2 regions of the Arthrobacter sp. P1_H7 genome follow, and region 2 is predicted to be linked to the other one. Evidence: predicted binding sites of a transcription regulator. Region 2 holds the regulator's gene; the other holds the start of a gene.

Region 1 (7,132 bases), on a different contig from region 2:
TCGTGCCCTCCGCTACTGCACCCGTGCCGGCGGCCACAGCCGCCGAGGCATCACCCGAGGCGACGGCTTCGGCGAGGGCGGCCTGGCGGAGTTCCAGTGCGGTCAGCGGCTTCGGCGCGGGCTCGGGCGTGTCGCGGCCCGCTTCGGCGTCGAAGAGCGGGCTTTCCGGCCGGGCGCCGGGGCGGCCGGCGGGAATGGAGGGGGTCTGTTCAGGTGCGGACGGCCGCGCAAGAGTGCGTTCCGGGCTGGCCATGGCTGCACGGAACGCAGCGTTCATCTTCCGCCGGCGATCGCGGACGGCAAGGCGGCGAAGCAGCGCCACTGAGGCGACGGCGCCCAGGAGGGCGGTCAACGGCAGCCAGCCTGAACCGATGCCGAAAAGTCGGAGGGCTCCGGACACCACTGCCGTGAGGAGAGCCAGGAGCCCGGCTACCGCCAGCACCAGGCGCCCCCAACGAATCCGGAACACCGGGGAGCCCGCCGCAGCAATTGGGCTAACCCGAGGAGTCGCCGCTTTGCCCGCCCCAGGCCCAGGTGTGCCGCCGGACGGTTCTGCGCGTTGAGTGCTGATCATGGGTTTCTCCTGCTGCGCCGCCATTTTCATAACCTTCCCCGCCTGTGGATCTGCTGGTTCCATGTCAATGACGTCCGCCAGGAATTCGCCTGCAGGCTGCAGCTGGTGGCGTCCGTTCCGGAGAACGTAAGGCGCCACCCACACGATCCAGAGCGCAACAGCAATGACAAGGATCACAGAGCTGCTAAGAGGGAAGTCCACACTCAAAACCGTATGAGGTATATGGGGTGCTGCCCCGCATTGTCAGGGGTGTGTCGCGCGCGCGGCCGGGACTGGCCGACGTCGGGGCGTCGTGGCTGGTCAGGCGGCTGTCGCGGGCTTCAGGACTGGCGGGTTCTCAGCCACCGCGCGAGGAGGCCTTCCGGTACTTCTTCCGCCGTGAGCGCGAAAGTCCGGTGGTCCGCCCATTCACCGTTGATGTGCAGGAACCTGGGCCGGAATCCCTCGTCGCGAAACCCGAGTTTCTCCACCACGCGCAGGCTCGGCGCGTTCTCCGGCCTGATGTTGATCTCCATGCGGTGCAGGCCAAGGGCGCCGAAGCAATAGTCCGTCGCCATGGCCACCGCGGTGGGGGCGATCCCCCGGCCGGCCCGTTCCTTGTCAACCCAATAGCCAAGCGTTGCCATCATGGCCGATCCCCATACGATCGAGGACACCGTCAGCTGCCCCACGATCACCGGTGCCTGATGGCCGGGTGTCCATTCCGCGATCACGAAGGGCAGGGCCGCGGCCTGCGCGGCCTGGGCCTTGAGCGAACGCACCATCTGCCGGTAGTCCGGCAGGCCGCCGCCGGGTACCGGGTTCGATGCCTCCCAGGGGGCCAGCCACTCGCAGTTGCGGGACCTGAGTGCTGTCCACTCCTTGCGGTCCCGGTACCGGATCGGGCGCAACACGATGTCGCCGCTCTCCAGGGTCACCGGCCAGGTGAAGCTGCCCCCCACGGGAGTTATTTGGCGAGGCTGGGGGCCAGGCTGGACGCGAAGCCGGGCAGCCATTCGCGCAGGCCCGGGCCGAGGTCCTCACTGTCGCAGGCGAGCTGGACACAGGCCTTGAGGTAGCTGAGCTTGTCGCCGGTGTCGTAGCGGCGGCCGCGGAAGATGACGCCGTACACGCCGTAGCCTTCGCCGGTGCCGGCAGAGAGTTCCTGCAGGGCGTCCGTGAGCTGGATTTCCCCGCCGCGGCCGGGCGCGGTGCGCTCCAGCACTTCAAAGACGGCCGGGTGCAACACATAGCGGCCAATCACCGCCAGGTTGGACGGGGCGTCCGCGACATCGGGCTTCTCCACGAGCTGATTGATGCGGACGTAGTCCTCACCACCAATTGCCTCGACGTCGGCGCAGCCGTAGGCACTGATCTGGGACGGGTCCACCTCGATCAGAGCGACCACCGACCCGCCGGTCTTGGCCTGGACCTCGATCATGGTGCTGAGGAGCTCATCGCGTGCGTCAATGAGGTCATCTCCGAGGAGGACGGCGAACGGCTCCTGCCCGACGTGCTGCTTGGCTCGGAGGACCGCGTGGCCGAGGCCCATGGGATCGCCCTGGCGGACGTAGTGGATGTCGCCGAGGTTGCTGGCGGCCTGGATGGACTCGAGCTTCGCCGTGTCGCCCTTAGCCTTCAGGGTGGACTCCAGCGCGGGGACGCGGTCGAAGTGGTCCTCCAACGCCCGCTTGCTGCGGCCAGTGATCATCAGGATATCATTCAGGCCGACATTCACGGCCTCCTCGACGACGTACTGGATGGCCGGCTTGTCAACGACAGGCAGCATTTCCTTGGGCATGGCCTTCGTGGCGGGGAGAAACCTGGTACCAAGGCCTGCGGCGGGGATTACGGCCTTGCGGACGGAAGCGATAGGTGTATTCACACGACTAATCTAACGGAGGGACGAATCATTGCGTAATCATTGTGCGAACCGCCCGCCGGGCCTGCCCGGTGCAGCGCGGCCGCAAGAGGCCGAGGAAGGGCCAATATGGCGTCAAAAGAGGAAATACGCTCCGGCCACAGGGCGGCCCGTTCCGCGCTCCCGCCGGCCGCGCAGGATGCCGCCGCGGCGGGCATAGCCAGCCATGGGCTCCAGTGGGCCTCCGGGCTGGCCAGCGGCCGCCAGGGCACCTTCGCGGCGTACCTCGGGGTGGGCGCCGAACCGCCCACAATGCCACTGCTGACGGCCCTGGTCGATGCCGGGCACCGGGTGCTGCTGCCGGTTTGCGAACCCGAAATCGAGCTCAGCTGGGTGTACTGGACTCCCCTGTCCGGGTTTGTCCGCAGCCGTTACGCCCCCATCCAGGAGCCAGTCGGAGAGCGCCACGGCACCGACGTCATGCGGGACGCCACCGCCATCTTCCTCCCGGCCACGGCGGTGGATTTCTCGGGCAACCGAATCGGACAAGGCGGCGGCTACTACGACAAGTTTCTTGCCGCCCTGGCCGCCATGTCCTCCGCGTCCGGCGGGGCGCCCGGCGGGGCGTTCGACGGTGTCGCGTTGCCGACTGCCGCCGTCGTGTATGACACGGAGGTGCTGCCCGCGGGCAGCATTCCGGCGGAGTCGTTCGACCGGAAAGTCGACACGGCGCTGACCCCGGGCGGGATCATCCGGCTCGGCTGATCCCGGCCCGACTGATCCGGTTCCTGCCAAGGTGATAGAATTGGCACTCAGGCCCTGCGACTGCTAAGGACGGAACCGGCCGATAGACATATCGGCGGCCATCCGGACTCGACAGCACGGGACCTGCTCGTTTGCCCCTGAGGAGGATTTCCAGTGCCCACGTATGCATACGCCTGCAAGGACTGCAGCCACGCCTTCGAGATCGTGCAGTCGTTCAGCGACAACTCCTTGACGTCCTGCCCCGAGTGCCAGGGCACGCTGCGCAAGAAGTTCAACAGCGTCGGCGTAGTGTTCAAGGGCTCCGGCTTCTACAGGACCGATTCGCGCGACGCCAAGGGCAGCACGGTCTCTCCGGCTCCTGCTGCTCCCGCGGCCACCCCCGCACCCGCCGCCGCCGCGGCCAGCTAGGGCATCTGCCGGGTTGGCGCCTGCTGCCGGCTGGGCCACGGCCGGCTGAGCCTGGGCACTGCCTGAACCGCTGGTCCCTGTCCGCTGTGGCCGTTGTCCACATAGGACGCTCCGCAGCTCCTGCCGCCCTGGGCGGATCCGTAGCGTGGCGGCATGACACTTTTCCTCAGCGCGGTATCCCTGCCTTCGTTCCCGACGGCTGCCCCGGCGGCATCCGGGCCCTCTTCCACGCCTTCGTTCAGGCCGTTCCGCGTCGCAATGCCCGAAGTGGCCTCCGGCCGCTGGTCCCGCACCGGGATCCGCCCCGTCAGCCCTCCTCCCGCCACGTCTTCCGCCGCCGGCCGTCCGTTCCGGAGCCGGTTCGGTCCGGAGCAACCCCGCAGGCATCCGCCCCGTGGCCACCCCTCGCGGCGCCGCTTGCGCGGCTGGCTGAGCAGGAACCGGCGCTTTATCGCGGCCCTCCTGTTCTGCATTCCCGCCGGTCTGACGGTTCAGCAGCTGGCTCCCCCGCCCGCTGACACGGTCGCAGCCTTCGCCGCAGCGGCCGATCTGCCGGCCGGCAAGACCCTGGAACCCGGCGATGTCAGCAGGATCAGCGTGCCGCCCGGCCTCGTGCCTGCCGGCAACCCGGGCAGCGAGACCGCATTCGAGGGCAAACAGCTGGCCGCACCGCTGCGCCAGGGCCAGCTCCTCACGGACGCCCAGATCCTTGGGCCGGGCTTGCTCGCCGGAAGCCCGGCCGGCTCTGCGGCCGTGCCGCTGAGGATGGCAGATCCGGCCTCCATCCAGCTCGTCTCCCCCGGGCAGCTCGTCAACGTGGTGCTCACCGGCGGCAACGGCACGGAACAACCCGGCGAAAGCCAAGTCCTGGCCGAAGCCGTACCGGTGCTCTGGACCTCGGCGCAGGGCGGCAAGGCCGGCCCTTGGCCCGCCGCTGCGGAGACTGACGGGCTGGTGGTGGTGGCGGCACCGGCCGACCAGGCACGCAGACTGGCGGGCGCGTCTACCCAGGGCAAGCTGTTTTTCGTGCTCGTGGCGTCACCGCCGGGCTAGCGTTCCCGCTGGGCCAGGGTGTCCGGGCACTTGGCTCGGGTCGACGCCGGCTGCGCCCGCAGGCTCTGCTGCGGGCGGCTGCGTCAGCCCCAGTGCGGTGGCTTCTGTTCTTGGAGCCAGGCGTCGTGATCGTAATTATCAGGCTGGTCACCCCAGCGCCGGGGGTCGTCTTCCGCCGCCTTGTTCGGCAGCACACCCTCGGCCACGGTGGCCTGTGCCTCGGAACGGCGGGAAGTCCCCTTCGCGGCGTCCTGGTCCGGCCCGTTGCCGGTCGACGCGCCGGTCGATGCGCCGGGCTGTGGCCCGGCGGTCGTCGGCCCAGCGGTGGCGGCCGCGGCCCCCGCCGCGTCGTTGGTTGCGGCGGCTTCGTGGTCGCCGGTGTTGCCCGTGTCGCCGGTGTTGCCCGTGTCGCCGGTGTTGCCGGTGTCGTCGATGTTCGCGGTGTTGCCGTCCGCATTCATGCCGCCGGCCTCCTTACTGCCTGTATTGCCTGTCATTGCTGATGCTGGTGCCTGCCGGCGGAGTTCCTGGCCGGCAGTTTCGTGGCCGCGGAATACCTGTCCCGCGGGTTCGGCCGCCACGTGGTACTCGGCGGCCCGCGCCTCGTCGATCGCCAGGTGCTCGATGCCGTCGTCGAAGAACCCGTGCGATGTCCGCATCCGGCTGGACGCGGCGGGCTTCTCCAACCCGAGGTAGCCGCCAATCCGGTCGGCGCAGGCTGAGGGGTCGGTGAAGACCTCTATGGTCCATAGTGGCATGTACCGCCAGCCAAGCCTCTCCAGGAGTTGCGGCCGGAGCCTGCTCCGTTCCCGGACGCTCATCCGCCGGTAGTGGCCGGTGCCATCGGACTCGATCGCGACCGGACGGGGAATCTCCGCATCGTCCTGGCCGATTGTGGTCATCGGATCGGCGGCCGCCACCATGTTCAGGACGCCGTCGTACTGGTGCCACACGCGTGCCCCGCGTGCCCGGAGCCGGTCGCCCAGGTCGGCCACCAGCGGATCGGCGCCGAGCGCCTGCTCGCTGGCCGCGGCCCGGGAGGCGGGGCTGCCAAGATCCGTGTTGCCCGCGATCTCACGGTCCAGGAGTTCGTAGAAGTCCACGGCGCCGTGGCTGAGGCGGCTGACATCGAGGTCTTCGGGGCGGAAGCAACTGAGCACGTGCAGGGACCGGCGCGCACGCGTCATCGCCAGGGCGAATTTTGCGCGGCCCCCGTCGGCGGAAAGCGGCCCGAGGCTGTGGAGGGTGCGCCCGTGCGGGGTGCGGCCGTAGCCCGGGGAAAAAATGACGTGGTCGCGGACCAGGCCCTGGGCGCGTTCCAGATCCACCACGCGGAAGGACTCATCCCCCGCCGTGAAAAAGCTGCCGAGCATGGGGTAGTTGGGCAGTTGGGCCCTAATGGCCTCGCCGATCCGGGCGGCATGGCGGAGGCTGCCGGTCACCACGGCCAGCGACGTGCGGGGGCGGAGCCGGGCGTGCTCGAAGACCAGCTCCACGGCACGGTTGACCTCGGCAACAACCGATTCGACGCCGTCGTGGTCAGCGCTGGGCAGCCCCGTGCCGTCGGGGAGGTACTCCACGCTGAGGGTGCGGTCAAGGCCCGTGGCGGATTGCCCCTCCGGGAGGCGGGTGAGTTCCCCGCCGTAAAAACCCTTGCTGAGCTGGCGCACCAGGTCTTCATCGACCGCACGGTACACGGTCCTCAGGTTCCAGACCGGAAGCACGGCAGCGAGTGCCCGGTACGAGCTCTCAACGCTTTGGTAGGAGCTCTCCCCCGCGGCGAGCCGTTCGACGCCCACGGTAAAGGTCCGCGGGCTGGCGATTTGTTCGTCGCCGAACGCGATGACCTGCCGGGACCGGGCGATCGCCGGGAGGACGGCCTGCAACGAGGTCGTCTCGGCGTCGAGGATCACGACGGCATCGAAGGTCTGCTCGATCGGCAGGAGGCCCGTCATGAGGTACGGGCTGACGGACCACACAGGTACCAGTGTGGGCAGCAGCTCCTGCGCCTGGCCGCTCAGGGCTGCCAGGGTCACCCGGCCGTCCTTCAGAAGGCTGCGCAACAGCTCGGCCTGGCGGGGGTAGGCTGCGATGGCCGTGCGCCAGCGCTCGGACAGGTTCCACCGCAGCCGGGCGGCGCCGCTGGCGATATGGGCGTTGTCCGCCAGACGGTACTCCGCCTCAAGCTGGCGCAGGGCGTCGCCGTCGGACATGGCGAGGTAGTCGTCGCCGCTGATCATGGCTTCGAGGGCCGACTGCCACCAGGCCAGCTCGAGTTCGGCGGTCACCGAACCTTCCGGGACCTCGCGCTCGGCAAGGTCGGCGAGGAGCTCGCCCAGGCCGTGCTCACGCATGCTCTCGACGAGCAGAGTGCGCTCCGGAAGGGTTTCAAGGGTCGCGGTGTCGGCGACGAGCCGCCGCACCCGGGGCAGGAGTTCGTCGTAGGGTGCGCGGTCCAGCTCGCCGCCGGCGGCGGTGTGCTTGACCGCCAG
Region 2 (7,132 bases):
GTTGATGCCGAGTTTGGCCAGCCGGCCCGACACCTTGGTTCCGACGCCCCACAGGTCCTTGGTGGGCCGACTGCCCATGACAGCGAGCCAGTTCCCGGCAGTGAGACGGAAGACGCCGGCCGGCTTGCCGAACCCGGTGGCGACCTTGGCTCGGACCAGGGTGTCGCCGATGCCCACACTGCAATGCAGCTGTGTACGGGCCAGGACAGCGGCCTGCACCTGCCGTGCGTAGGCTTCCGGATTCTCTATCGTGATGCCCACAAAGGCTTCGTCCCACCCCAACACCTGCACGGTGGCGCCGGGCTGCGCGCGCAAGGTAGCCATGACGATTTCAGACGCCGCTAGGTAAGCCTCCTGATCGACTGGCAGGATCACGGCGTCGGGCACTTTCCGGGCAGCAATGCTTAAGGGCATGCCGGAACCGACGCCGAATGCCCGGGCTTCGTAGGATGCGGTCGACACCACAGCGCGTTCCGTGGGGTCGCCCCGGCCGCCGACAATGATCGGCTTGCCCGCAAGCTCCGGCCGCCGGAGCACTTCGACAGCCGCGATGAACTGGTCGAGATCGACGTGCAGCACCCACCGGATTCCGCTCACGCCACCAGTCTGCCCTAAACGACCCCGGCAGGCATCGCTGGCTCAGCGACGAGGGGCGCCATCGGCTATAGAACCAAGCCACATGGTCAGGCCAATGCGCTGATACGCCTGGTGCTGCGTCCCCTCGCCCGGACTATGACAGACCCGGAGGCGAATCGGATCCGAGACTACGTTTACGTGGCCCTGCACGAGGGGCCAGTCAAGGAGCTCATCGGAGGATAGTGCTGCTGTGCCAGTACACCATCGGGCTGCTGGCACAGCAGGCATAGACAAGCGGCCGTACCACGTCCGCGCGAGGAACCACCGGCAGGCCCCGTTAGGTATCAACTTTGTATCGGCCTCATATCGTTCCCGTTGCAGTTCCGGCGCCGGGGCCCAAACCCGGCTGCCGCGCCGTGCCCGTGTGCCATGCTGGAATCCGGCTCTCCCGGGATCGCCGGGCCGGTCTCCGGCCGGTGAGGGACGGGGACGGCCGCCAGCGGCCTGCGACGGCTACAAACGGATCATCACCGCGGAACGCGGGGCGTAAGACGAAGGGACAGCGGCATCAGCAAGCGTGGAGTTCAGCAGCCATCGGTGGGGCGCGTCCGCCGCGCCGCGCTGGCGTTGGCGCTGCCTGCCGCCCTCGTCCTGTCCGGCTGCGTGGCGACGCCGCAGAGCAGCATCACGAATTCCAGCAGCCCGTCGGAACTCATTCCCGTCCCGGCGTCGGGCGTACCCACCACGAGCGCCCCGCTCGAGACAGCGCAGACGTCGAACAAGGCTCCCGTGTATTGGATCGGCCGGGGCAATGACAACGCGTTTCTCTACCGCGAGTTCCGCGACGTTCCCGACCAGGACAATCCCGTCACCCGCGCCCTGCGGGTCATGATGTCGCAGAAGCCGCTGGACCCGGATTTCTTCACGCCGTGGCAGAATCCGAAGAAGCTGGCGACGTCGATCTCCGGCAAGAACGTCATCACCGTGGATGTCTCCGCTGATGCCTTCAACAGCAACGTGGATGCGGCCATGGCCGAGCGCGCCATCCAGCAGCTCGTCTACACGGCGACAGCTGCCGCGGCCAGCGCCGGCCTCATCGATGCCGGACAGCAGGTCCAGGTGGTTGTGCTGGTGGACGGACACACGGACTACGTCGCCTTCAACCACGTCCGTCTGGGCGAGCCGACGTCCCGCAGCGCCGGGATGGTGGCACCTGTGTGGATCATTGATCCGCAGGAGGGCACGTCCGTGGGCGACGGTTCGGTCAAGATCCGTGGCCGCAGCACCGTCCAGGGCGGGAAGCTCCGCTGGGCGATCCTCAAGGTTGACGGCGACGGCGACAACGCCAAGACCGCCTATCTCAACGGCAGCGCCACCGCCTCGGCCGATGCAACCCAGTCTGGGCTGTTCACGTTGTCCGTGAACCTCGGCCCGGGCAATTACGAGGTCCGGGTGTCCCAGGTGGACGCAGCCGACAGCGCCAAGGAAGTATTCCAGGACACCCGCGGGTTCACGGTCAAATAACCTTCACGGTCAAATAGCCGCCACTGTCACTGGTGACGGCGGCTGCAGCAGGTCACCAGCGGCCGAGGATGTCGCTGGCCAACACGGTGGCGGCGGGCCCCGCCGTGGACGAACGCAGCACATGGTGCCCCAAAAGGGCCGTGACCGCGCCGGCGTCGCAGAGCCGGGTTACCTCCCGCGGGCTGATGCCGCCTTCCGGACCCACTATCAGCAGGACCTCACGGGATCCGGCATCGCCTGCCATAACCTCGCCGGGCTGCGCGGATTCCAACCAGGATTCCAGGACGAGCCGCAGGGGGCGTACGGCGTCTTCATGCAGGATGACGGCGAGGTCTGCCGCCGCCACGGCCGCCTGCAGCCCGGCGCCGTCGACGGCGGCCCGGACCTCGGGAATCCATGCCCGGCGCGCCTGTTTGGCGGCGGCCGTCACCACTGACTGCCATTTGGCATGCGCCTTCGCGGCCCGCTCAGCCTTCCACCGCACAATGGACCGTTCGGCCTGCCAGGGAATGACGGCGTCGATGCCCAACTCAGTCGCGGTTTCGGCCGCGAGTTCGTCGCGATCGCCCTTGGCGAGGGCCTGGACCAGGACCAGCCGGATTCCCGGCGGAGGTTCCTCTGCAAGGTCCACGCATTCGACGGTCAGCTCCCCGGGAGCGACGGCGGTCACGGTGCCGGTCAGGCGTTTGCCGGCGCCGTCCGCGATGTCGACGACTTCGCCGACGGCGATCCGTTTGACGGTGACGGCGTGGCGCGCCTCGCCACCCTCGAGGACGAAGGCCGAGCCGGGGACCTGCTGGTCCAGGGTGCCTGGGGAGGTGAAGAAGACCGGGTTACTCACCGCTACAGGTTACCGAGCCGGTCCCGCAGTTTGGCGAAGACGCCGCCGCTGGCCGCAAGCTTTCCTTCCGTGTGGTGCTCGCCGCGGTGCTTGGCCAACTGGCGGAGCAGTTCTTCCTGGACGTGATCGAGCTTGACCGGCGTTTCCACCTGCAGGTGCACCTTCAGGTCGCCGCGGCCGTGACCGCGCAGGTGCGTGACGCCGAGGCCGCGCAGGGTGATGACCTCGCCCGACTGGGTGCCGGCCTTGACGTCGATCTCCTGCTGCCCGTCGAAGGTGTCGAGGGATATTTCGGTGCCGAGCGCGGCAGCCGTCATGGGAATGTTGAGGCTCGCGTGGAGGTCATCGCCCTCGCGCACGTAGGTGGGGTCGTTGTTGACCCGGATCTCCACGTACAGGTCCCCGGCGGGGCCACCGGCAGGGCCTGCCTCGCCCTGGCCGGACAGCTGGATGCGGGTGCCGGTGGCGACACCGGCCGGGACCTTGACGGTCAGGGAGCGGCGGCTGCGGATCCGGCCCTGGCCGCTGCATTCGTTGCAGGGGTCCTTGATGACGGTGCCGAACCCCTCGCAGGATCCGCAGGGGGCGGATGTCATGACCTGGCCCAGGATGGACCGCACGGCGCGCTGGACCTGACCGCTGCCGCCACAGATGTCGCAGCGGACCGGGTGGGTGCCCTCGCGGCAGCAGGACCCATCGCACGTGGGGCAGATGACGGCCGTGTCGACCTCGAGCTTCTTGTTCACGCCGAACACTGCGTCGCGGAGGTCGATCCGGACGCTGATCAGCGCGTCCTGGCCGCGGCGGACCCGGGACGCCGGGCCGCCCTGGCCGCCACCGGCGCCGAAGAAGGTCTCGAAGATGTCCTGGAAGGCGAAGCCCTGGCCCGAGTAGCTGCCGCCGCCGAAGCCGTTGTCGGTACCGTTCTCGTTGCCGGTGGTGTCGTAGACCCGGCGCTTCTGCGGATCAGAGAGGACCTCGTAAGCGTGGGTGACTGCCTTGAACCTGTCCGAGGCGTCCTCCCCGGGGTTCACATCCGGGTGCAGGGTGCGGGCCAGTTTCCGGTAGGCCTTCTTGATCTCCTCCCCCGATGCGTCGCGGGAGACTCCAAGAACGTCGTAGTGGCTGCTCAAAGTGTGTATCTCTTCCTTTTCGTACTGCCTGTGGGGCACTGCCTGTGGGGCAAGAAGTCGTGTTCGGTCCCGGGCCTGTCAGGGCCCCAGGATCCTCGAAAGGTAGCGGGCCACCGCGCGGACGGCGGCCATGGTGGTGGGATAGTCCATCCGGGTGGGCCCAAGCACGCCGACCTTGGCCGTGGCGTCCGGCCCGTAGGCTGTGGCCACAACCGAGGCCTCGGCCAGACCGTCGTAAGGGTTTTCCCGGCCGATGCTGACCGTGACACCCCGCGGGTCTTCGGCCATTTCGCTGAGCAGGCGGAGCATGACCACCTGCTCCTCGAGGGCCTCGAGCACGGGGCCGATGCTGAGCGGGAAGTCCACGTTGGAGCGGGCCAGGTTGGCGGTGCCGGCCATGACCATGCGCTCTTCGCGGCTGCTCGTGGCCAGGGCCTCCAGGCCGCGGGCCAGCGCCTGGGCCGCTCCGCGCCGCGCCGGCGGGCCACCGGCAACGACGGCGGGCAGCAGCTGCGGCATCAGGCTCAGCGGGGTTCCGGAGAGGCTGGCCAGAAAGCTGGTCCGCAGTTCCGCCAGCGCGTCGTCGGGAAGGTCCTGCCCGACGTCGATCACGCGCTGCTCCACCTTGCCGCTGTCCGCGATCAGTACCGCCAGCACTTTCCGGGGCGCCAGCAGCACGAACTCGATGTGTCGCACCCGGGCGCGGCTGAGCAGCGGATACTGCACGACGGCGACCTGGTTGGTCAGGTGCGAGAGGAGCCTCACGGTCCGGTCAAGGATGTCGTCGAGGTCGTCGGATCCTTCCAGCAGCGCCTGGATGGCCCGGCGCTCAGCCGGGGACAACGGCTTCACCGCTGAGATCTGGTCGACGAAAAGCCGGTAGCCCTTGTCGGTGGGGATCCGGCCGGCGCTCGTGTGCGGTGCCGTGATCAGGCCCTCATCTTCCAGCGCCGCCATGTCGTTTCGGATCGTGGCGCTGGAGACGCCGAGATGGTGCCGTTCCACGAGCGCTTTGGAACCAACGGGCTCACGCGAATGGACGTAGTCCTCCACGATGGCGCGCAGCACTTCGAGTTTGCGCGGTTCGCTCACGCTCCACCTCCAATCGACTGTCCCGCAGTCGGTGCCGTCCGCCGTGTCCGGTCCGGGTCCACAAGTGCTGCACGGACGGTCCGCAACAGGACAAGGGTTAGCACTCGACATGCCTAAGTGCTAACCAGTCTAATATGAGTCGCCGCGTTGTTAGCATTGGATTCGCTCCAGGCGTGGCCCGCGGGAACGCGATTCCCGTCACGCCGGCGCCGAGACCGTGGCAGCCGCTGCCGTTGCCGCGCCGTCGCGGTCCGGTTCCGGCCCCGGAGAGTTCCACCGACCGCCGTACATTCCGAGTGCAAAGTAAGCGTGTAGAGATGTCGTACCAGAACTGGGGACCCCAGGACCTGTCCGCCCCCACCAAGACCCAGTTGCCGGAAGTCCCGGTGGAACGCGGGATGGTCCTCGAAGAGGTCCAGTCCGGCTGGGTGGGCGCCGTAACCCGGGTGGAGAAGTCCGGCGGCATGCACGTGGTGGCGCTGGAGGACCGGCGGGGCAAGTCGCGGTCCTTCCGCCTCGGCTTTGGCTTCCTCCTGGAGGGCCAGCCCATCCGCCTGATGCCGCCGGCCCCGAATAAAACGGCACCGGCCGCCGGTGCCGGCCGCACGGCGTCGGGCTCGGTGCGGGTGGCGGGGCAGCGCGCCCAGGTGGCCAAGGCCAGCCGTATCTGGGTGGAAGGAAAGCACGACGCCGAGCTGGTGGAGAAGGTGTGGGGCGATGACCTCCGGGTGGAGGGCATCGTCGTCGAACCCCTGCACGGCATTGACGACCTCGCGGCCGCCGTGGCGGAGTTCGGCCCGGGCCCGGGGCGGCGCCTCGGCGTGCTCGTGGACCACCTGGTGCCCGACTCCAAGGAGTCGCGGATCGCCGATGCCGTCATGGCCTCACCGGGCGCCGCCGGCAACGTCCTCATTGTGGGGCACCCCTACGTGGACGTGTGGCAGGCCATCCGGCCCGCGGTCCTGGGGATCGAGCAGTGGCCGGTGATCCCCCGCGGCATGGACTGGAAGACCGGCATCCTGATGGCTTTCGGCTGGCCCCACTCCACAAAGGAGGACATCGGCCTGGGCTGGCAGAAACTCCTGGGTGCTGTCCGCAGCTACGCTGATCTGGAGGCGTCGCTGCTCGGCCGCGTGGAAGAGGTCATTGACTTCCTCACCGTGCCCTAGTCCGCCGCGGCGGCCGCCCCCTGATCTCCATTTCCGGGCGCGAGCAAGTATTCTTGAAACGGCGGCCGCGCTTCCAGTGCGGTCCCGGCTAGTTCAGGCACAACCCAGGCAGCAACGCATCACCGCAATCCGAAGGGCTACACCGTGGCAGATAACGCACGCGAACACACGGGCAATCAGGCTGGCCATGGCCAGCCCCCGTACCATGGGGTTCCGGCAAACGCGCTGCCGCTGACGGCCAGCGAGGACCGCCAGTGGGCCACGCTCGCCCACTTCGGCGGCATCCTGGGCTGCGTGCCGTCGCTGCTGATCTACCTCATCTTCAAGGACCGCGGCCCGTTCACGGCGCAGGAATCCAAGGAAGCCCTCAATTTCACGCTGCCGCCGACCATCGCCGCAGTGCTGGCCAATCTGCTGGTCTTCATCCCGGTGGTGGGCAACCTCTTCGCCGTGCTCGCCACGGTGATCTGGATTGCTGTGACGTGCTTCTCGGTGGCGGCAGGCATCCACGTCAACCGCGGCCAGCCGCACCGTTACGAGTTCAACCTGCGCTGGATCAAATAGCCGGCCCGGACCAAGCTAGAGAGAGCCGGCCGCTTCCCGTATGGGGCAGCGGCCGGCTCTTTTTTGTGGGGCAGGCTGTGTGCGGCCGCTGATACGGGCAGCCAAATTGTGGAGGCTTTGCGGCCGGGCAGACTAGTCCGGCAGGATCCTGCGGACGACGGCGTCGGCCAGCAGCCGGCCCTTGAGAGTGAGGATGAGCCGGCCCTTGAAGGCGGCCGCGGGGTCCACGAGGC

The links. The regulator HrcA, encoded in region 2, represses chaperone genes, less so after heat shock. The targets are predictions, from matches to a motif close to TTNGCACTCGNNNNNNNCGAGTGCNAA.
Region 1: a site for HrcA is predicted at 3,220-3,246, ahead of AC1DXI_RS16990 (FmdB family zinc ribbon protein). Genes of this name have one in related genera too.

Annotation. Positions count from the first base shown of each region.
Region 1 is NZ_JBFUCO010000017.1:87,721-94,852, forward strand. Features, by position in the region: gene AC1DXI_RS16970 (hypothetical protein) at 1-751, opposite strand, end outside; gene AC1DXI_RS16975 (GNAT family N-acetyltransferase) at 895-1,515, opposite strand; gene galU (UTP--glucose-1-phosphate uridylyltransferase GalU) at 1,521-2,438, opposite strand; gene AC1DXI_RS16985 (5-formyltetrahydrofolate cyclo-ligase) at 2,544-3,179, shown strand; gene AC1DXI_RS16990 (FmdB family zinc ribbon protein) at 3,333-3,587, shown strand; gene AC1DXI_RS16995 (RcpC/CpaB family pilus assembly protein) at 3,741-4,640, shown strand; gene AC1DXI_RS17000 (AAA family ATPase) at 4,724-7,132, opposite strand, start outside.
Region 2 is NZ_JBFUCO010000016.1:63,595-70,726, reverse strand. Features, by position in the region: gene AC1DXI_RS15645 (DNA polymerase IV) at 1-597, opposite strand, end outside; gene AC1DXI_RS15640 (GerMN domain-containing protein) at 1,174-2,100, shown strand; gene AC1DXI_RS15635 (16S rRNA (uracil(1498)-N(3))-methyltransferase) at 2,153-2,941, opposite strand; gene dnaJ (molecular chaperone DnaJ) at 2,944-4,074, opposite strand; gene hrcA (heat-inducible transcriptional repressor HrcA) at 4,153-5,166, opposite strand; gene AC1DXI_RS15620 (DUF3097 domain-containing protein) at 5,484-6,335, shown strand; gene AC1DXI_RS15615 (DUF4870 domain-containing protein) at 6,480-6,899, shown strand; gene hemW (radical SAM family heme chaperone HemW) at 7,032-7,132, opposite strand, start outside.